DNA from 4 places in the Bifidobacterium sp. N5G01 genome. Region 2 is predicted to be linked to each of the others. Evidence: riboswitches for the same ligand, from Rfam matches in the RefSeq annotation. Region 2 holds a riboswitch; each other region holds the start of a gene.
What was found. Region 2 has a riboswitch for thiamine pyrophosphate ahead of CE168_RS03870 (ECF transporter S component). Riboswitches for the same ligand answer to the same signal wherever they lie in the genome.

Region 1: another riboswitch for thiamine pyrophosphate. It lies ahead of CE168_RS00050 (solute carrier family 23 protein); the one in region 2 lies ahead of CE168_RS03870 (ECF transporter S component).
Region 3: another riboswitch for thiamine pyrophosphate. It lies ahead of CE168_RS04885 (hydroxyethylthiazole kinase); the one in region 2 lies ahead of CE168_RS03870 (ECF transporter S component).
Region 4: another riboswitch for thiamine pyrophosphate. It lies ahead of thiC (phosphomethylpyrimidine synthase ThiC); the one in region 2 lies ahead of CE168_RS03870 (ECF transporter S component).

The regions. Positions count from the first base shown of each region.
Region 1 covers NZ_NJNP01000001.1:11,862-17,389, reverse strand. The annotation lists gene CE168_RS00060 (acyl-CoA reductase) at 1-84, opposite strand, end outside; gene CE168_RS00055 (LuxE/PaaK family acyltransferase) at 81-1,205, opposite strand; gene CE168_RS00050 (solute carrier family 23 protein) at 1,256-2,605, opposite strand; TPP riboswitch at 2,671-2,772, opposite strand; gene gltB (glutamate synthase large subunit) at 2,999-5,528, shown strand, end outside.
Region 2 covers NZ_NJNP01000002.1:32,394-37,921, reverse strand. The annotation lists gene ligA (NAD-dependent DNA ligase LigA) at 1-980, shown strand, start outside; gene CE168_RS03875 (Mrp/NBP35 family ATP-binding protein) at 1,074-2,195, shown strand; TPP riboswitch at 2,346-2,448, shown strand; gene CE168_RS03870 (ECF transporter S component) at 2,474-3,085, shown strand; gene CE168_RS03865 (ABC transporter ATP-binding protein) at 3,181-4,686, shown strand; gene CE168_RS03860 (energy-coupling factor transporter transmembrane component T family protein) at 4,688-5,528, shown strand, end outside.
Region 3 covers NZ_NJNP01000002.1:290,458-295,985, reverse strand. The annotation lists gene CE168_RS04900 (LacI family DNA-binding transcriptional regulator) at 1-201, opposite strand, end outside; gene CE168_RS04895 (thiamine-binding protein) at 304-669, opposite strand; gene thiD (bifunctional hydroxymethylpyrimidine kinase/phosphomethylpyrimidine kinase) at 737-1,579, opposite strand; gene CE168_RS04885 (hydroxyethylthiazole kinase) at 1,695-2,564, opposite strand; TPP riboswitch at 2,555-2,663, opposite strand; gene CE168_RS04880 (glycine--tRNA ligase) at 3,073-4,548, shown strand; gene dusB (tRNA dihydrouridine synthase DusB) at 4,578-5,528, shown strand, end outside.
Region 4 covers NZ_NJNP01000007.1:17,875-23,402, forward strand. The annotation lists gene CE168_RS08750 (LysR family transcriptional regulator) at 1-138, opposite strand, end outside; gene thiC (phosphomethylpyrimidine synthase ThiC) at 356-2,998, opposite strand; TPP riboswitch at 3,201-3,303, opposite strand; gene CE168_RS08760 (GNAT family N-acetyltransferase) at 3,479-4,042, shown strand; gene CE168_RS08765 (sugar O-acetyltransferase) at 4,267-4,905, shown strand; gene CE168_RS08770 (autorepressor SdpR family transcription factor) at 5,049-5,339, shown strand; gene CE168_RS08775 (SdpI family protein) at 5,351-5,528, shown strand, end outside.

The DNA of each region.
Region 1 (5,528 bases), on a different contig from region 2:
ACCATGATCGGTGATGATGTCGCGCGTTTCGAAATCCTGAAACACGAAACCGCGCGGCGCATGGAAAACATCGATGACGCTCATGCGTTCGCCGCCATCACCTCATCGACGGCGATGGAGCAGCCACGTGCCTCCGCACCCTTCGCACGACCATTGAGTTCGTAACCGGAAGCGGTGCGCACGCCAAGATCCTCCGTCAAAATCGCCAGGCAGGAATTCCAATTCGCCAAATCGTAATGCGCGATCACACCCTGCTTGCCGTCGGGAACAGGCATGAGGGTCGCCGGATCGAGAAACACGGAACGAACCCACGACGGCGTGGCCTTCAAATAATTCGACGAGCCATCCGTATAGTACGACAGCAGATTCTGATCGTAAATCTGTGAACTCAACTCCGTCATACCATACATGTTCACACAGTGCGTGCGCGCGACGCCGAACACTTCAGAGAACCTCGCATACAGGTCATCGACCGTCATATCGGTTTTTGTGCTCTTGAATCCACCGGTATCGAACACACGCGAATCCTTCGCCAACGCATAGGTCTTGCCCTGCTTGGCAAGATAGTCAAGCAGATACAGGTATGCGGACGAGGCACCCATCAGCATCACCGGCTCGCCATCGGCCACCGCCTGATTGAGGAATCTCTCCACGCCCGCGAAGTCCAATCCATCCTCATGGAAGAAGAAGCCGCTGCCCTCGCTACCGCACCGCTCCACCGCACGCGTCAGATAACGGGCCAACGAACCATTATGATTCATCTCCCAAGCGGGGGAGAGCACTGCGATGCGTATACGCTCGCGGTCCGGCATGATGAAATGACGGAACGGGCCGATCATCGAAGCGTCCCACACCTCAAGATCAGGATGATAGTTGCGTCCACGCTGGCCAGGATGCGTGGTGCCGCTGGTCATAAACACGGCCTCGCACTCCGTCTCGGGAACCGAAGTGAGCGTCAGCATCTTGAACCCATCCACCGGCATCGGTGGAATATCCATCCAGCTGGACAACGTCTGCGGAGTCACCCTGCGAGACATGCAATACGTGCGATACTGCATGTTATGAGCGTACTGAAAAGCGAAAATCTGTCGTGCGAGTGCGTCGAACGCCTCATCCGGCGCGGTTTCGCATCCGTACTTTTCGATGAACTCAAGCACATCTGCCTTGACCTGCTGCGCTTCAGTGTTTAGCGACATCGATGTCATGATGCAATGTTCCTTTCCTATGTTGAATTTCGGTAACGGTTGGCCATGAATCAAGCTTGTGCCTGATCCCCGTTGTTGCCCACGGCTGTTTTGCGACGATTGATTAGATTCGGCAAATCGATCAGCAACGCTTTGAGAATCACCACGCAGAACGCGCCGACCAGAATCGAATTGGAGAAGAACACGTGAGCGCCGCCCTCAAGACCGCTCAATGCGTTCGGCAACGCGATACCCAACAGCAGTGACAAGCCGATGACTACTTGGGATCGGTCGTCCGGCTCTGCCTTGCGCAGTGTATTGAAGCCCGTACTGATCAGGCTCGCCGCAGCCGGAAGGAAAATGCCGCCGATTACAGGGGAGGGAATCAGCGACAACATCGCGCCGGCTTTCGGCACGAAACCAAGTGCCACAAACACCACACCGGCGATGATCACCGGCACGCGTGTGTGGGACTTGCCCTCATCCGTAACCTTCAGTAAAGCGACATTCTGTGGATATGCGGTAGTGGTGAAGCCACCGATCAGCGAAGAAATAGCGGAACCAGCCGCTTCGCCGGACAAACCATAACGAACCTGGCGATCCTCAAGCTTGACGCCTTGAATCTCGCTGGCCGCCTGATACACGCCAAGCGCTTCCATAATCGCAACCATATATGCGATGAAGAACGGTACAAAAACCGTAGCATCAAAATCAAAACCGCCATATGGCATGATCTGAGGAAGACCGAACCAAGGCTTGGACGCAACCCCGGAAAAATCCGCCATGCCAAACACTATGGAGAGCGAAGTGCCGACAACCAGCGCAATCAAATAGGAAAGCGCCCTGACCATGCCTTTGCCGAACTGGGAAAGCACCACCACCAACACGCAAGTCACCACAGACACGGCCAGCGTCTTCGGATCAGCGAACCCGTCATCGCCGGGAGCGCCGCCAAGAAACTCACTCAATGTGAAACTCGACAGCGAAACGCCCACCAGAAAAATAATCACGCCGGAAACCATCGGCGCAAATAGAAAACGCATCTTCTCAATCACACGAGTCAGACACAACACCAGAAAAATCAGCGAACTAACAAAAATCGACGTGCCAGCCGCAGCCAACGAACCGGCGGTACCAGCGGCAATCATCAACGCGTCAAACGCGGCAGACGGACCTTGCACAATCGGCAGACGCACCAATTTCGTGGACTGAATCAACGTGACCAAACCGGACACGATGAAAATGGCATTCACCATATTCGAAGACAAGGCCAACGGCAACCCAATGGCACCGGCCACAAATACCGGATCAAGCCACACATTAGACACCAACACATGCTGCAAGCCCAGCAAAACGTTCTTTGGAGTGAGCTTCTTCGAATTGGATCCGCTCTGAACGGACGGTTGCGACATGGCAGACATGCCAATTCCCTCTCTTCCTTATGGGGGCGACCAGTCTATGATCGCCGACACAGGGGAACGCATGTGCGCACTGTTCGTGACATTCCTACGCAGGCATTACCCTGATCAGGTATGAGGGTCCAGGCAAAGCCCGTCTCAGCCACATATCGGCTCCCCCTGTGCTATTCGGACAGGCAACCAGCATAACGGCATGCGTCGATACTTGGATGAGTTGGCATGAGAGCCCAGTGCGTTGTGAATTCTCCACATTTCCTCAAGAAAATGTACCTTGACTTTTCTGGGTATTCGTTATATGGACACGGAAATATCCACGACACAAAGGCGCGCTATTCTAAACCGCGCATTAAAGAACCGCAAGACTTTTCTTGCCCAAAAACATTGAAGGTGGTTTCGGTGACTTTCCACACCCCGTTAGATCTCACGATCCATGATTCCCAAGGTATGTACGATCCCGGCGCCGAGCATGACGCCTGCGGCGTGGGTATGGTCACCACCCTCAACAAGCGCCCCGAACGCAAAATCGTCGACGACGCCATTGAAGTGCTCGTCAACCTCAACCACCGTGGCGCGGTCGGCGCCGAAGAAAACACCGGCGACGGCGCGGGCATCCTCATGAGCATGCCCGACGAATTCATGCGCGCCACCGCAGGCGTCGAACTACCCGAAGAAGGCCACTACGCCGCCGGCATCGCGTTCCTCGACCGAGACATCGCCACCTCCGGCCAACAAGAACAGGCCATCGCCAAAATCGTGTGCGAAGAAGGCCTCGAAGTACTCGCATGGCGCGTCGTACCCACCAACCCGGACGGACTCGGACTGCAGGCGCTCGCCAGCATGCCCGCGTTCAAGACGCTGGTCGTGGCCGACCCCGAAGGGCAGCTCACCGGCATCGAACTGGACCGCAAGACGTTCCGCATCCGCAAGCGCGTGGAACACGAGGTGGGCATCTACTTCGCGTCCCTTTCCGCACGCACCATCACCTACAAGGGCATGCTCACCACCATGCAGCTCAAGCCCTTCTTCCTGGACCTTTCTGATGAGCGCATGAAGGCGAAGATCGCCATCGTGCACTCCCGTTTTTCCACCAACACGTTCCCGAGCTGGCCGCTCGCACAGCCGTTTCGCCAGCTGGCTCACAACGGCGAGATCAACACCATCCAGGGTAACCGTAACTGGCTGTCCGCGCGAGAAGGTCGACTGAGCTCCGAACTGCTTGGCGAATTCAAGCCGTTGCTGCCGATCGCGACCCCGGGCTACTCCGACTCCGGCACGTTCGACGAATGCCTCGAACTGCTGCACCTGTCCGGACGTTCCATGCCGCATGCCATCTCCATGATGCTGCCGCCGGCATGGGAGAAGAACGACCAGCTCGATCCCGACGTTAGGGCGTTCTACGAATACAACAACACACTGATCGAACCGTGGGACGGCCCCGCGCACATCATCTTCACCGACGGCACTCAGGTCGGCGCGTTGCTCGACCGCAATGGCTTCCGCCCCGGCCGCTGGCAGCTCACCGACGACGGTTACATCGTGCTCGCCTCCGAAACCGGCGTGCTTCCGGAGAACGCCGAGGAGCACATCGTGTCCAAGGGCCGCTTGGAGCCGGGCAAGATGTTCCTCGTCGACACCGATGAAGGCCGCATCATCCCCGACGAAGAAATCAAGAAGAACCTCGCTGCCCAGCATCCGTACCGCCAGTGGGTCGAAGGCAACACCGTCGAGATGAGCCAGCTGCCCAAGCGCGAGCACGTCAACCACTCCGGCCAGTCCGTGCAGCGCCGTCAGCGTGCCTTCGGCTACACCGAAGAGGACCTGAAGCTGCTGCTCGCCCCGATGGCCAACACCGGTAAGGAACCGCTCGGATCCATGGGCAACGACGCGCCTATGGCCGCGCTCTCTTCCCGCAGCCGCATGCTGTTCGACTACTTCACCCAGAAGTTCGCGCAGGTTACCAACCCGCCGCTCGACTGGGAACGTGAAAAGATCGTGACCTGCCTCGAATCCGCCATCGGTCCCGAGCCGAACCTGCTGGCCGATTCCGAACTGCACGCCAAGAAGATCCTCATTCCGTTGCCGGTGCTCAACTCCGACGAAATGGCGCAGCTCAAGCGCCTCGACCGCGCCAAGATCCTCGGCGGCTACTACAAGCCGTTCGTCGTCAAGGGTCTTTATCAGGTCGCAGGCGGCGGCAAGGCACTGAAGGAACGTCTTGAGGAAATCTTCCAGGAAGTCGATGAGGCCATCGCAAACGGGTCCAACTTCCTTGTGCTCTCCGACCGTGAATCCAACTACACGTGGGGACCGATTCCATCACTGCTGCTCACTTCCGCGGTGCAGCACCACCTGCTGCGCAGACACACGCGTACCCAGATCTCCATGGTCGTGGAGGCCGGCGATGTGCGCGAAATCCACCATGTCGCTCTGCTAATCGCCTACGGCGCGGCAGCAGTCAACCCGTATCTGGCGTTCGAATCCGTCGAAGACCTGTCCCGCAATGGGTATCTCAACGTCGATGCCGAAACCGCAGTGAAGAACCTGACCAACGCGCTGTCCACCGGCGTGCTCAAGATCATGGCCAAGATGGGCGTCTCCACCATCATGAGCTACCGCGGCGCGCAGTTGTTCGAAGCCATCGGCCTGAACAAGGACGTCATCGACAAATACTTCACCGGCACCACCTCCCGCGTCGGCGGCGTCGGACTCGACGAACTGGCCGAAGAGGTTGCCATTCGTCACCGTGTGGCCTACCCGTCGCAGTGGACCGCCCGTCCGCACCGCAACCTGCGCACCGGCGGCGAGTACAAGTGGCGCCGCACCGGCGAGGATCACCTCAATGATCCTGAGGCCATCTTCCTGCTGCAGCAGTCCACCCAGCGCGGCGATTACGACATGTTCAAGAAGTATTCGGCGCACATCAACG
Region 2 (5,528 bases):
AAATCGTAGTGGCACCGGGGCAGGAGCCCGAACCGTACGAGCCGGTGGAAGGGCTGGAACTGCCGGCCCGGCAAACGCCGGTGTTGTCCAGTGAGGCCGGCCTGTTCTCGCTGACAGCCTCCGACCTGCAGGATGTTCGCGTATGGCGAGAAGCGCCAATCATCGAAATCCACGAAACCGTCGGCAAGAACGGTAAGCCGAAAAAAACGCGCAAACGTATCGGCGGATCAGGCCTATGGCATCAGGTCCCGGCGTTTTGGACGACTCCGACAGCGGCGAGAAAGCGTAAGGACGAAGTCGATGAATCCGCGGAATATCCCGGATATGACGTGCCTGAGGATGCCATGGTGATCCGAGAGGAAACCAAAGTATCGCGTTCCGGAGCATCCAGCGTGCAGCCGGTATATATACGCCCTGCGGAAAATACAAGGAAAATGCTTGACGAAATGGACAAGGCACGCCACGCCGACTTATGGCGTGTGCTTGTAGCCCTGTCGATCCGGCGCCTCGGACCGCCCACGGCACGTGTTATCGCCAATACGTTCGGATCGCTTGACGCCATCGAACGCGCCAGTGTGGACGAACTGTCTCAGATAGACGGCATCGGTCCGGAGATTGCGGAATCGGTGGTCACGTGGTTCACATCGGCCAAGGAACCAGGCGATTGGCGCGGCACGGTGTTGGAAGCATGGAAGGCTGCTGGAGTTGGCGTGGAGCAAGCTGAAATCAGTGAACTACCACAGACACTTGAAGGCAAGACAGTGGTCGTCACCGGTTCGTTGATTGATTTCTCGCGTGACTCCGCCAAAGAAGCGATTATCTCTCGCGGTGGAAGAGCCTCAGGATCCGTCAGCAAGAAAACCGATTGGGTGGTCGTTGGCGAAAACGCCGGCGCCAAGGCCGCCAAGGCAGAGGAATTAGGCGTTCCCATGTTAAACGAGGACCAGTTCAAAATACTGCTGGAAAACGGAACGGTGTGACGTCGGAACGTCAAGCTGGCAACATAATCGCAAGAAGGCTCTGGCATGCCGCGCCTCCAGACGCTAGTCTGGTACGCGGTTAAAGGAGGAACCATGACCGACGAGCGTACCATTGAAGCGCGCATCTATGAGCGACTCAGCAAAGTGATCGATCCCGAGCTGGGGCGGTCCGTGACCGATCTGGGCATGATCGCAGCCATCGATGCGATACCGGTGGAAGGCAAAACGAACACTTACGAAGTCCGTGTGGAAGTCGAGCTGACGGTGGAAGGCTGCCCATTATCGCAGACCATCACCAACCAAATCAACGGAGCGGTGGCATCCTACCCGGATGCGACGCTGCTGCCGCGTATCGAAGTCGGATCCATGAGCCAAGACAAGCTCACCCAACTCGTTGCAGGTCTCAAAGCCGATCGCAAGCAGAACCCCTTTAATAAGCCGGGCATCAAAACCCGTATTTTCGCCATAGCATCTGGCAAAGGCGGTGTCGGCAAATCGTCCGTCACCGCGAATCTTGCCGCCACTTTCGCGGCGCTCGGTTATGATACGGCCGCCATTGACGCCGACATCTACGGGTTCTCGCTGCCGCGACTGTTCGGCGTGCATGCGCAACCCACCAATCTGAATGGTATGCTCATGCCCGTCACCGCTTGGGGGGTGAAACTGATTTCCATCGGCATGTTCGCGGGCGCCGATCGTGCGATCCTTTGGAGAGGGCCGCGACTGCAGCGTTCGCTCGAACAATTCCTTTCGGATGTGTGGTGGGGCGAGCCCGACGTGCTTCTGCTTGACTTGGCTCCGGGTACCGGCGATATGGCGATTTCCGTGGCCCAGGCCCTGCCGAATGCGGAACTGGTGGTGATCACCACGCCGCAGCCGTCCGCATCCGACATCGCAGTACGCTCCGGCTTGGTGGCGCTGCAGGTGCCGATGAAAGTGCGCGGCGTCGTAGAGAACATGAGCTATTACGAGCATAAGGGTGAACGTCTGCGGATTTTCGGCGAAGGCGGTGGTACGCGCGTATCGGAACAGCTGACCGAAAGCCTCGGCTATGACGTTCCTTTGCTCGCTCAGCTTCCACTGGAACCGGAATTGCGGGAGACTGGTGAGGACGGACGCCCGGCCGTGCTGAATGAGGATGGCTCGTTACGTGCCGACGGTATTGGCGAGACATTCAGGAACCTAGCTGAATCATTGATGTGCAGACCTCTGTAAAACTCTATGGAACCGTGTTTCCGTGCTGCATTCAGTACGGGAGGGAAACCCGTGAAGACAGGCCATTGCAAAAATCCGAGCGTGTTCTATGCCGGAAACGAAGCGAAAATGAAACAGCCCTTGTGAAAATCTTGTGCCTTGTGTAGTATCAAGCGCAGACACGGGGGCCGTATGGCTGAGAGGAAGCAAACGCTTCGACCGTATGAACGTATACCGGGTAATGCCGGCGCACGGACGTCTCTCTTTTCCCGTGCCTTGACATAAAGAAAGGCACATTCATGACCGTAAATGAATCTTCCGCGGTGAAGAAGCACAACAACAAATGGCGAGTCGTTGATATCGTTGTGGCCGCCATCGTCGCGGTTGCAGCTGGTGTGATTTTCTGGGGCTGGGATGTTATCTGCGCGGCTCCGATCACGCTGTTCGAAGCGGTGACGCCTGGCTTCGAAGGCCTACTGAACGGCATCTGGCTATTTGCAGGACCTCTGGCCGCCCTTATTGTGCGAAAGCCTGGTGCTGCGCTGTTCACCGAAACCCTTGCTGCCGCTATAGAACTCGCCATGGGCAATCCCTGGGGCATCGGCGGTTCCCTGATCATTGGCATCTGCCAAGGTCTTACTGCCGAAATCGGCTTTGCGATTTTCGCGTACAAGCGTTGGGATTTGCTGTCGGCCACCATTTCCGGCACCCTCGCCGGTTTGGGATGCTTCCTCTACAACTGGACCGTAAACCCCGCCTGGGCAGGCTTGCGTATTGCCGTCAACTGCGTCACTTCCGTTATTTCCGGCGCTTTGGTGGCTGGAGTCCTGATGTATCTGCTGCAGCAGGCTATCGCCAAAACAGGCGTGCTTGACCGTTTCGAATCCGGTCGTGCGCAGACTCTGGTCTGACGATTCGTTTGTGAAGTCCCGTATCGCATTCACGGTGGGTGGATACGGGACTTCTTTGATGCGTGTTCGCCTTACGAACGCCAAATGCAAAAGGAATGAAAGAACGATTCATGGGTACTGATGCAGAAAAATCGTTTTCCGCAGCCGGGGTGGTCGCACGCGATTGGGGATGGCGACATGCTTCACGTAAGGATTTTGCGTTAAGGCATGTGGACTTCACCATACAGCCGGGGGAGCGTGTGTTGCTGTTGGGTGCTTCCGGTGCCGGAAAATCGACGTTGATGGCCGGTCTTGCCGGCGTGCTCGGCGGTGATGATGAAGGTGAACTCGAAGGTGAGCTGCTGATCGACGGAACGGATGCCCGCCATTCGCGTGGGCGATCAGGATTGGTATTGCAGGATCCCGATGCACAGACGATTCTGGAACGTGTGGGAGACGATACCGCTTTTGGCTGTGAAAATCTGAATCTGCCAAAAGATGAGATTTGGAGCAGGGTCCGTTCCTCACTCGACATTGTTGGACTTGGCTATATGAAACTTGATCGCTCCACGCGCAGGCTTTCTGGCGGGCAGCGTCAACGTCTGGCTTTGGCTGGCGTGCTCGCCATGCACCCCGGATTGCTGTTGTTTGACGAGCCGACCGCCAACCTTGATCCGGAAGGCGTCAAGGAGGTGCATGATGCGGTACGTGATGTGCTTGACCGAACCCATGAAACCTTGGTGGTGGTGGAGCATCACATTGACGTATGGCTTGATTTGGTGGATCGCGTCATTGTGCTTGGCAAGCCGGAAGCCGATTCGCATGTCAGCGGAGTCATCGCCGATGGCACTCCTGAGGAAGTGTTCGGCAGCATGGCGACGGTGTTGGCAAAAGGCGGTGCCTGGGTTCCGGGGCGCACCATTGAAAGCCATATTCCCGAATCCAAGCAGTCATCGGGAAAGGTTGTTCTGCGAACCGAGGATCTCAGCTTCGGACGTGAATTCGCGCTTGGCGAGCATGTGAACCTCGCGTTCCATGCCGGCGAGATTACTGCCCTGACCGGCAAAAACGGTGTGGGAAAATCCACGCTTGCTTTGACTTTGGCTGGCTTGCTCAAACCGATTTCCGGGCGGGTAAGTATGGATGAAAGCATGGTTCCCGCACATAGGGAGAACAACGTCTTCACGTGGAAAAGCAGGGATCTTCTTGGGCGAATCGGCATGGTGTTCCAAGAGCCGGAACACCAGTTCGTTGCATCCAGTGTGCGCGACGAAGTGGCGGTCGGCCCTAAATCCATGGGAAAAACCGATGACGAGGCCTACGCCATCGCCGATATGATGCTGGAACGGTTGAACCTCAAACGGTTCGCCCCAGCCAATCCATTCACGTTATCCGGCGGTGAGAAGCGTCGTCTTTCCGTGGCGTCCATGCTTGCCGCGGCGCCGAAGGTGTTGGTGATGGATGAGCCGACTTTCGGTCAGGATTTCACCACATGGACGGAAATGGTCAGGTTGATAGCGGGCGTACGCGATGAGGGCTGTTCCGTCATCATGGTCACTCATGACGAACCGTTGATCGAAGCGTTGGGAGCGCGTCGCATTCTCGTAAGCGAGGGGGAGTGAGATGGAACAGTTGGAAACCATCAGCGTGGTGCCGCATAAGGAACGTCATGATGACGCCAGGCCGGCGTCTCCGTCATGGTTTGTCGCGAAGATCAATCCGGTCAGTCGTTTCATCGGCGCGCTGATATTGTGCATTCCCATGTTCGTGACGTTGGACGTGGTTTCCGCATCGGTGGCGTTCGTGTTGGAGATGTTGCTGCTCTGGATTGGAGGCGTCGCTCCATGGACGGTGCTTCGTAAAACCTGGCCGGTATGGATCGCAGCTTCGGGAAGTTTCATTTCCGTGGCATTGTATGGCAAAACCTCCGGTGCCGTGCTGGTCAATCTTGGCAATGTCATTGTGATTTCGCAGGGATCGTTGTATTTGGCGTTGGCTACGTTCCTACGTGTGGCAGCCATTGCCGTTCCCGGCGTGATTCTCGCGCTTGGCCTTGACCCGACCGATCTGGCCGATGGCTTGGTGCAGATTTTGCATTTGCCGTCGCGATTCGTATATGGCGGTTTGGCTGGTATGCGCATGTTCACGTTGCTGCAGAATGATTGGTATGCGCTTGGACAATCCCGCCGCTCTCGTGGACTGGGTGACGGTAGTGCCATCAAGCGCGTATTTTCTCAGGCGTTCAGCCTATTGGTTGTGTCGATTCGACGCGGCACGAAGCTTGCCACCGCCATGGAGGCGCGTGCTTTCGGAGCGGATGCTCCACGTAGCCAGGCCCGGGAATCACGTTTGCATGCCGTCGACTGGCTGTTTTATGCGATTTGTGTGGCAGTGCCGGTGATTGCGTTGTCTTGTGCTTACTTCACGGGTTACTGGCATTGGGCTTTTACCGGTACCGGCAATT
Region 3 (5,528 bases), 260 kb from region 2:
GATGAAGCCGAGAATTCGTGTGCGGCAAGTGCGTAGGCTGCGCGCCAGAGGATTGACCGTGTAGCCGAGTTCGTCAGCCTTCTCACGTATGAGTGCGGCCAACGGGGCTTTCACACGTCCCTCATCTCTGCCGTTAAGTACCAAGGAAACGGTGGAAATGGACACCCCTGCCGCTTCGGCAATTTCCTTCATCGTAGTCATGATCGCTACACTATACCTGAATCAATAAGAAAAGCGCGCCATTTCTTATAGATGACGCGCTTTTCGATTTTTTTACGACGATATAACAGTCTATTGCCGGATTTATTCCGACAGGATTTCATCCACAAGCGCCTGCTTGGCGTGAATCTGACCTTCGAAACCCGGACGAATATCGAGACGGATCACCACGTCGGTGCGATAGCCTTGGCCAGCCAGCTTCAGGGTGGCGTCACGAATCACCTTGAGCACGTCGTCGATATCGCCTTCGATGTTGGTGAACATGGCGTTGGTTTCGCTCGGCAATCCGGATTGGCGGATCACGTCGACCGCCTGCGCCACGTACGTGGACTTTTCAGGGCTTGCTCCAGCGGGGGAAATGGCGACTGCGGCAAGCGTGTTGATATACGGCTTGCCTGTTTCCGGATTGATCGGCACTTCCTGCTTTTCCGCATTGCGATCAAGGGTCATGTTCGTTCCTTTCGTTGCGTTCCTATCGACTTGATATGGCTTGGATTGGATGGTGCGAATTTGGCTGTCAGCGCCATTTCCAAGCGTGATCCATCGGTCCGGATCCGTGACCGAGGTCAAGCTGTGCCTCCAGGGCTCCCGTCAGATACAGTTTTGCCCTGTCGACGGCTTCCGGCAATGTTTCGCCAAGCGCCAGATGCGACGCGATCGCCGAAGACAGCGTGCATCCGGTGCCATGCGTGTTCGGATTGTTGATACGACGCGCGCGGAACCAAGTGACTTTACCGTTCGGCTCAACGAGCACATCACTGGCATCCTGCGTACCATGACCGCCCTTGACGAGCACCGCGCAGCCGAAATGGCCGGCGAGCATATGGCCTGCAGTCACCATGTCGTTCTCGCTGGAGATGCTCTCGCCATTCTCGTAGTCGATCGCGTCGGCACCCTGTTCGACGGCCAGCTCGCACAGCGCCTGGGTTTCCGGCATATTCGGCGTGATGACGGTGGCCAGCGGGAACAGCTTGGAAGTCAGTGCCGCAATCGCGTCATCTTCGATAAGCTTCGCGCCGGACGTTGCCACCATTACCGGATCAAGCACAATATTCGTGGCACCATGCGCAATCAGACGGTCGGCGATCACGTTGATGAGCTCCACGCTCGACACCATGCCAATCTTCACGGCGACCGGCGGAATATCTTCAAATACTGCGTCGATTTGCGCGGCGAGCATTTCCGGAGGAGTGTTCGTGACCATAGTCACGCCTGTGGTGTTCTGCGCGGTCAGTGCAGCGATGGCGGTCATGCCGAACACGCCATTGGCGATCATGGTTTTCAAATCCGCCTGAATGCCGGCACCACCGGAGGAATCCGATCCCGCGATGCTCAATACCGGTGGCAATGTGCTGGTCATGAATGACTCCTTACTTGCTCTTGCTTACTTGTGATCTGAAGTTTTGAAATACTCCGCATACGCAATTGCCGAACCCTGCATAACATGCCGCATAGTGTGCAGGGTTCGGCAAAGTCTAGTCGACGATGATTTCGGAGGCGGCGACTTCCTCGGCTGTGACGTTCCAAAGCGCGTCAAGCAGCGCTACTTGGAAGGACCCCGGGCCTGAAGATTTCGCTTCGGCGATTTCGGAAGCCCTGTTGTACAGCAGTGAAGCGGAAATCGCAGCTACCAACGGTTCCGCTACGGCCAAGTATGTTGCGGTAACGCCGCCAAGTGAGCAGCCGGCGCCGATGATCTTCGTCATCATCGCGCTGCCGCCTGGCAGACGGAACACATGCTCGCCGTTGGTCACCAGATCGACCGCTCCGGAAACGGCCACCGCACCAGCACCGGTGGGGGAGTGTTTGGCAAGATGACGAGCCACTCGTTTGGCTGCGTCAACAGCTGCATCGACCTCGTCCACAGCCTCCACGCCTGCCGGACGCGTGCCGGGAACGGTGGAATCGTTTTGTGCAAGACCCCACATCGCATCGAGTGCGATGATCTCGCTCGCATTGCCGCGCACGATGGTCGGCGGATAGGTGCGGAACGATTCGAGAATGGCGGTACGGGTTTTTCCGATGCCCGCGGCGACCGGGTCAAGCACCCACGTCTTGCCGTTCTTGTGTAGTTTGTAGGCGATTTCCGGCAGCGCATCTTTGAAGAACGGCAGCAACGTGCCCACATTGATGTAGTTCGATCCTGCGATTTCCGCGGTGTCGATTACATCGTCCGGTAGAAAGCTCATGGCGGCAGTGCCTCCGGCGGCAAGCTGCGCGTTGGCCACAAGATTCATCGTGACGAAATTGGTGAACGACTGCGCCAAAGGCGTGGTCGTTCGTACGTTGTTGACTGCCTGTGCAATCTGTTCACGCAACGTTGCCGAAAACGAGTTATCGCTCATTGTCTGCTCCCTACGTTGGTCCTAACCAACAGGTTCAAAGGGTCAGGCATTCGCCTATCTCAGCTCCCACTTTCGTCGGAAGCCCCCCTGCATGTACATAACGTATCCAACCTATACAAAGGCCCTGACACTGTACTACTGACGTGGATGCCTTGCTCGAGGTGATTCACATCTGTGGTTATGATCCAGCTTAAACAGCAGATAATTACATAGTTATTGTTGTTTAGATTCTGCTAAACCATGGATATGTAAATATGTGTATGGGGTTTGTACGGAGGCTTCTCGCTTATATATGGCAGTCCTCTCCGAAGAAAGGCCATATCGGGGGTGTGAAAATGGCCGGTTTGACTATTTGACCTACCATATATAAGCGAGAAGCCTCATGTCGAGATGTGGAATCTGCCATACGCAGGCGAGATACGACCCAATTGGGTGGCGTTCTGTCACCGCGTGAAGGTAGGCTTTGCGCTTGTAAAGACCCCAAACCGTTCAAACCAGAAGGTGCATTGTGGCTGTATCCAAACTCGATGAAGTCGTATCCCTCGCCAAGCGTCGTGGCTTTGTTTTCCCCGCCGGTGAAATCTACGGTGGAACCCGTTCCGCGTGGGATTACGGTCCGCTCGGCGTTGCGCTGAAAGACAATATCAAGCGCGAATGGTGGCGTTCCATGGTCGTCACCCGTGGCGACGTGGTGGGCGTTGACACGTCCATTATTCTTCCGCCGGCTGTGTGGGTGGCTTCCGGCCACGTGTCCGTGTTCAACGATCCGCTGATCGAATGCCTCAACTGCCACAAGCGCCACCGTGCGGATAAGCTTGAGGAATCCTATGCCGAAAAGCATGGCGACAAGCTGCCGGAAAACGGTCTCAAGGATATTGTGTGCCCGGATTGCGGCACCCGTGGCAACTGGACTGAACCGCGCGACTTCAACATGATGCTGCGCACCCACCTCGGACCGGTCGAAGACGAGAATTCGCTGCACTACCTGCGTCCGGAAACCGCGCAGGGCATTTTCGTGGACTTCAAGAACGTGATGACCTCTTCTCGTTCCAAGCCGCCGTTCGGCATCGCCAACATGGGCAAGTCCTTCCGTAATGAAATCACCCCGGGCAACTTCATCTTCCGTACCCGCGAGTTCGAACAGATGGAAATGGAATTCTTCGTGGCTCCGGGTACCGATGAGGAATGGCACCAGTACTGGATCGACGCACGCACCCAGTGGTACATCGATCTTGGCGTGAAACCGGAGAACCTGCGCCACTATGAGCATCCGAAGGAGAAGCTGGCCCACTATTCGAAGCGTACCGTCGACATTGAATACAAGTTCGGCTTCCAAGGATCCGATTGGGGTGAACTCGAAGGTGTGGCCAACCGTACTGACTTCGACCTTTCTGCACATGCCAAGCATTCCGGCGAGGACCTGAGCTACTTCAACCAGGCCACCGGCGAAAAGTACGTGCCGTACGTCATCGAGCCGGCCGCAGGCCTGACCCGCTCTCTCATGGCCTTCCTTGTTGATGCCTACGACGTTGACGAGGCGCCGAACACCAAGGGCGGCGTCGACAAGCGTACCGTGCTTCGTCTTGATCCGCGCCTGGCTCCGGTCAAGGCCGCAGTGCTGCCGTTGAGCAAGAAGCCGGAACTGCAGACCGTGGCACATGATCTGGCAGCCGACCTGCGTCAGCACGATTGGATGATCGACTACGACGAGGCCGGTGCGATCGGTCGTCGCTACCGTCGCGAAGACGAAATCGGCACCCCGCTGTGCATCACCGTCGACTTCGATACGCTCGACGATCAGGCCGTCACCATTCGTGAACGTGACACCATGCAGCAGGAGCGCGTCGCACTCGACAAGGTGGCCGATTACGTGTCTGCACGCATTGGCGAGAAGCATGTGCGCTACCCGCAGGTACCGGTCGAGATGGGCGGCGAGGCTTGGCCTGAGTCCGTCAAGATCGCCGAAGCCGGTGGCTTGTACTAAAACTGGTTACTGGTTACCATAGCGTTCTTATGCCAGATAGCATTGTGACTGCTTACGAGGAATCCGACGTGCTCGACCCGCGTACCGACGCGGTGAGGCCGTCGGTTCCTCCGGTTATTAAGCCTGTTGATTTAGGGTCGGTGCATGTTGAGACGCCGGTGGTGCTTTCGCCTATGGCGGGAGTGACCAACTGGCCGTTCCGCGTGATTTGCGAAAGCTACGGTCCTGACGGTCTGTACGTAGCTGAAATGATCACCGCGCGCGCGTTGGTTGCCCGCAATCCCAAAGCATTGCGGTTGTGTCATTTCGCTCCAAGCGAGAAGATTCGCTCGCTGCAACTGTATGGCGTGAATCCAGCAATCGTGGAACAGGCTGCGAAAATCGTCATCGACGAAAACATGGCCGACCACGTCGATCTGAATTTCGGATGCCCCGTACCCAAAGTGACCAGGCGTGGCGGCGGTTCGGCGTTGCCATGGAAGACGGATCTGTTCCGTGAGATTATCCAACGCGTGGTCAAGGTCTGTGATGCGGCCAATGTGCCTGTTACGGCGAAGATTCGTGTCGGCATCGACCACGAGCATGAGACGTTCCTTGAAGCCGGGCATATCGCGCAGGAGGAAGGTTGCAGGGCCGTTACCCTGCATGCGCGTACCACCGCCGAATATTACGGTGGGCATTCCGACTGGAGCAGAATCGGTGAACTGGTCGAAGCGCTAGATATTCCAGTGTTCGGCAACGGTGACATTTGGGGTGCGAACGATGCGCTTGCCATGGTTGCCGAAACCGGTTGCGCTGGTGTTGCGATCGGCCGTGGCTGTCAAGGCAGGCCGTGGCTGTTTGCCGATATCAAGAACGCGTTCGCCGGCTGCGACAAGCGTGTCGACCCTACATTGGGAGACGTGTGCCGTGTGGTTGAACGCCATGCGGAACTGTTGACCGAATTTTATGATGGCGACGAGCAGATGGCCGTGCATGAT
Region 4 (5,528 bases), on a different contig from region 2:
TTCGATGCCAAGCTCGTTTTCGAGTTCCTTCACAGACGAGCTCAACGCGGGCTGTGACACGTATAATTCGTGCGAGGCTTCGTTCATGGAACCGCATTCCACGATTTTCACAATATATTTCAGCTGAAGAAGAGTCATAAACTCAGGTTAGAGCCATGTGCTGACCGTGGGGGAGTGCTTATACCCTCTTGTCTGGATAGTGGACTGCCGACCGCAGCGAATCAACAACAGTGCCGGCAGCATGTCAATGTCAATAATCGAATAAGCGGGATTGCCGGCCTTCTTAAAAAGCTGACAATCCCGCTTATTGCAACCGATTACCGTTCAGCCTTACCGATTCGGCTTGCTGATCAGCCTACTGATACAGATGGCCTCCCTGTTCGCGGAAACGCTCGCTCATTTCCTGCATGCCGGCGGCAATGGTTTGTGCGTCGGCCACAAGCTTCTCTTGTGATTCGGCATTGCCGAACTTTTTGCGAATATTCTGACTGATGGCCATGGAGCAGAACTTCGGACCGCACATCGAACAGAAATGCGCCATTTTCGCAGGCTCGGCCGGCAAAGTATCATCATGGAACGCGATGGCGGTGTCCGGATCGTAGCTCAGGTTGAACTGGTCAAGCCAACGGAATTCGAAGCGTGCCTTGCTTATGGCATTGTCACGGTCGATGGCATGCGGATGATGCTTGGCGATATCAGCCGCATGGCAGGCGATCTTGTATGCGATCACACCTTGCTTCACATCGTCCTTGTTCGGCAATCCAAGATGTTCCTTCGGCGTCACATAACACAGCATTGCAGTGCCATAGCGGGCGATTTCCACACCGCCGATCGCCGACGTGATGTGGTCGTAGCCGGGAGCGGTGTCAGTGGTGAGCGGTCCAAGCGTATAGAACGGCGCATCCTTGCAGATCGCCTTCTCCATTTCGATGTTCATGCGCACGGTGTCGAACGGAATATGGCCAGGTCCTTCGATCATCACCTGCACGTCGTGTTCCCATGCGCGCTGGGTAAGCTCGCCCAAAGTCATCAGTTCGGCGAACTGTGCCGCATCGTTCGCATCGGCAAGCGATCCCGGACGAAGTCCATCACCCAGTGAGAACGCCACATCGTATTTGGCGAAGATTTCACACAATTCGTCGAAATGCGTATACAGGAAGCTTTCCTGATGATGCTGCAAACACCATTCAGCCATAATCGAACCGCCACGCGAAACGATGCCCGTCATGCGGTTCGCCGTCAATGGCACGAAACGCAGCAGCACACCGGCATGAATCGTCATATAGTCCACACCCTGCTCGCACTGCTCGATCACCGTGTCGCGGAACAGTTCCCAGCTGAGCTTGGAAGCGTCATCCTCCACCTTTTCGAGTGCCTGATACATTGGCACGGTGCCGATCGGCACGGGGGAGTTGCGTAGAATCCATTCGCGCGTAGTGTGAATGTCGTTGCCGGTAGACAGATCCATTACGGTGTCAGCACCCCACTTGGTGGCCCACGTGAGCTTCTCCACCTCCTCGTCAATAGACGAAGTGACCGCCGAATTGCCCATATTGGCGTTGAGCTTGGTAAGGAACTTCGAGCCGATGATCATGGGCTCAGCCTCAGGATGGTTGATATTGCAAGGCATGACGGCACGTCCTGCGGCCAGTTCGCTGCGCACCAGTTCCACGCTGCAATGCTCGCGTTCCGCTACATAGCGCATTTCCGGCGTGATGATGTTGTGGCGCGCGTACCACATTTGCGTCACCGGATGATCCTTGGCCTTCATCGGCTTATGCTGGCGGCCGCGCCATTCCTTGGAAGCCTTGCCACGCTTGATGGCGCGTTTGCCGTCATCTTCCAGATTGCGTCGACGTCCCTCGTATTCTTCGACGTCACCGCGGTCAAGAATCCAATCCAAACGCAGGGGAGCGAGTCCCTCTTTCGGATCGCATTTCGGTCCTTCGGTGTTGTAGTCCTTGAATGGCGCGTTCGGTCCGACGCCAGGAGTGTCAGACAGTTTGATTTCGGTGTATGGCACTTCCAGATCGTAGGAGCCGAATTCGTTTTCGAAATGTACCGGCGTGGTTTTGCGGATATGCGCTTTGTCGCGCTGTTTGGAATCGCGTGCGGCAATGTCGACGCGCTGCTGCTTGGCGAGCTTGGATGCGGCCTTGGCTTCCTTCGCATTGGTGAACTTCTTTTCACCGGATGCGCCGTCGGCTGCGTTGCTAGGGCTGATTTCCGCTGTGTTCTGGGCTTTCATGCGCGGTGCGTATCCGTGCTTCGTGTCGCCACGTACGGCTTTCCAACGCGTTACCATATCGCGGGTTGTGGCTTCCGGATCATCGGCTCCTGCAATCGCGGACACCACGAACCAGCCTGCCGCCTTTGAACGCGCCAGCATTTCCATATCACCTGCGGTCACGCCACCGCCTACCACTACCGGAAAACCACTGGCTGAACAAATGGTGTTGATCTGCTCTTTGTCAAGCGTGCGACCGGAACCGTCATTGCCGCCTACGGACGCTTCCGGCTTGGTGACGGAAACATGCAGCGGCGCCGCACCGATATAGTCGATGCAGCCATTGGGCAATTCGTTGATGAGTCTGACCAGGCTTTCTGTCTCCGCCGACAATCCCACGATGGCGTCTTCGCCGAGCAGCGTGCGGGCTTCACGCGGTTCCATATCGGTCTGTCCGATGTGCACGCCGTCAACCTTGATGCCTTTGCTGCGGGCCTGCCAGACCACATCCACGCGGTCGTCGATCACGAATGCCACGGAATCTGACTTGTTGTTGTCTTCGATGATTTGCGCGATATCACGCGCCATGTCGGTAAGGTCCTTCGCGTCGGCGTCTTTGGCGCGCAGTTGGATAAAGCTTGCGCCCCCGCGCAATGCGTCATCGATGACGTCGGTGATCGGTCGACCTTTGCAATCCTGTGGGCCTACCACAAAATAGGCGCTCAGGTCGAAGCTGTCTCGCATCGACGCATACGGATAATTGTTCATGATTCCCCCTTGATTATGCTGTTTTGGGTTGGGAAAATTTGATTCCGTCAGTAAATGGATACGCTGACATGCCTCGTATTCTTGGATACACGGGATAGAAAGCGAAATTACGCTTGATGATTTCGCGATGCAGGTTGTTTTGCCGACGCGTCTGTTGCGTTGACTTTTACGGATGCCGATTGACGCTGGAAATGCGTGTGCACGATGACGCTCATTCTTCGCTCCCTACGATGGTGTTAACCAACAGGTTCAAAGGGTCAGGCATTCGCCTATCTCAGCTCCGTTGAGGAGCCCCCCTGCTTTAGGTGTTGGCTATGAACCTACGCCCTGCACTGGACGTAGCCTTTCGCCGAAGCCCATAGGTGAGTCAGACCCGTCGTCACTTTCGCATGCATAGTCTTCATCCGTATCACGCCCCACCGCGCATCTCATGGCAAAACTCTCCTTGCAGGCTAAGCTATACCTCAGTTCAATGCATTGCGTATGAAAGAGGTTGACTACATGTTGGAGACGGAACGGCTGACATTGAGGGCTTGGACTGAAACAGATGCGGAAAGCTTGTACGTCTATGCGAAAGATCCGGATATCGGACCTATCGCGGGCTGGCCCGCACACCGATCGAAAGAAGAAAGTCTCAATACGATTCGTCATGTGCTCAATGGCAAGGAATGCTGCGCGATTTGCGAGCGCGGCAGCAATAACCCCATTGGCTCGATTGAGTTAAAGCTTAATGGTCATACGGATATGACGGATCGTGATGATGAGTGTGAGTTGGGTTACTGGTTGGGCAAGCCTTTCTGGGGAAGGGGTTATATGCCGGAGGCAGCTAGGGAGATTATCCGTCATGGTTTTGTTGATCTTGGTATGAGTGCGATTTGGTGCGGTTATTATGATGGCAATCTGAAGTCGAAGCGGGTGCAGGAAAAGGTTGGTTTTGTCTATCATCACACGTGCGATGAGGTGTCGGTGCCTCTTATGCATGAGGTGCGTGTCGAGCATGTGAATATCCTTACCAAATCACGTTGGCAAATTTTGGCTGCCCGCTGATCGTGTCGGAAGCCAAGGCTGCAACAGGTTAACTGGCGATGTTTTGATGTGGTGATTGGGAGTTCAATGGCACTTACGGTCACACCGCCGAACATGCGAAATATTTCGCTAGCCGCAGACGATGATTGTGCAGAGGATTGCGAAAGGCATGCGGAATCACGGCATGAGTTGCGTTGAGTTCGTATATAATCGCAACGAGTGTGAATGACTGCAAGGAGGCTGCCATGACTGTGCCGCAACGAGTGCTTGACACTATGAATTCCGGATTGATCTATGCCTGCGATGACGAAGAGATGATCAAAGCGCAGCAGGAACAGATGGAACTACTGTACGACTTTAACGCGACCCGCCCCAGTCAAATGACGCAACGTATCGAAATTGCACGCCAACTGCTTGGCGAATTCGGCGAGGACGCCTATATCGAACCGCCGTTGCATGCCAATTGGGGATGCAACACGTATTTTGGTGCATATGCTTACGCCAATTTCAACCTCACGTTGGTTGATGATGGTGAAGTGCATATCGGCGAACATACCATGATCGGCCCGAACTGCACTATCGTTACCACCGGCCATCCGATTCGTCCTGACCTGCGCGAGAAGATCACACAGTATTCTCTGCCGGTCACCATCGGCCGCAATGTGTGGTTGGGCGCCAACGTTACCGTACTTCCTGGCGTCACTATTGGCGATAATTCGGTGATTGGTGCATGTTCGCTGGTTACCAAAGACATTCCCGCCAACGTGGTCGCATTCGGCCAGCCGTGCAAGGTGTATCGCGAAATCGGCGAACATGATGACGTCTACTATTGGCGTGACCGCATGATTAACCCGCCCTACGATCAGCGGCATTCGGTTGCATAGACATCATCGTCCTCCTTCATGAACTTATGATTCGTCAACCGTGGTAAACGCGCGGGCGTGAATATGTATGTCCGGAGCATATATTTAGATAATTGTCTAAATAAGAAAATATCTAAATATTCAGTATCGTAAAGGAGGAATGCATGGCAGGAGAGGGGTTCAAAGCGCTCTCCGATCCCACGCGACGGCGCATTTTGGAATTGCTGCGCGAACGTGACATGACGGCCGGTGAGCTCGCGGAACAATTCAACATGAGCAAACCATCGATCAGCCACCATCTGACCACGCTGAAAACCGCGGAACTGGTAACCGACGAACGGCACGGGCAAAACATCATCTACAGTCTCAACACCACGGTGATGCAGGATCTGATCGGATGGTTCATGGGGTTCATGGACGGCAATGAAAACAATAAGCAAACGGACGGTCAATAAAGGAGAATCTTATGTGCGGGAACAATCTGGATGATTCCAAAAAAGCTTTCGATAACAACATCAACAATGCTGAAAGCGTGAATAAGAATGATTCGAGGGAGAAGATCGCTCCAATCAGCCGCAACGTGTGCATTGCACTTGTTGTGCTGTGCTTGGTCAATGTTGCCGCACATCTTGCTTGCTACAGTC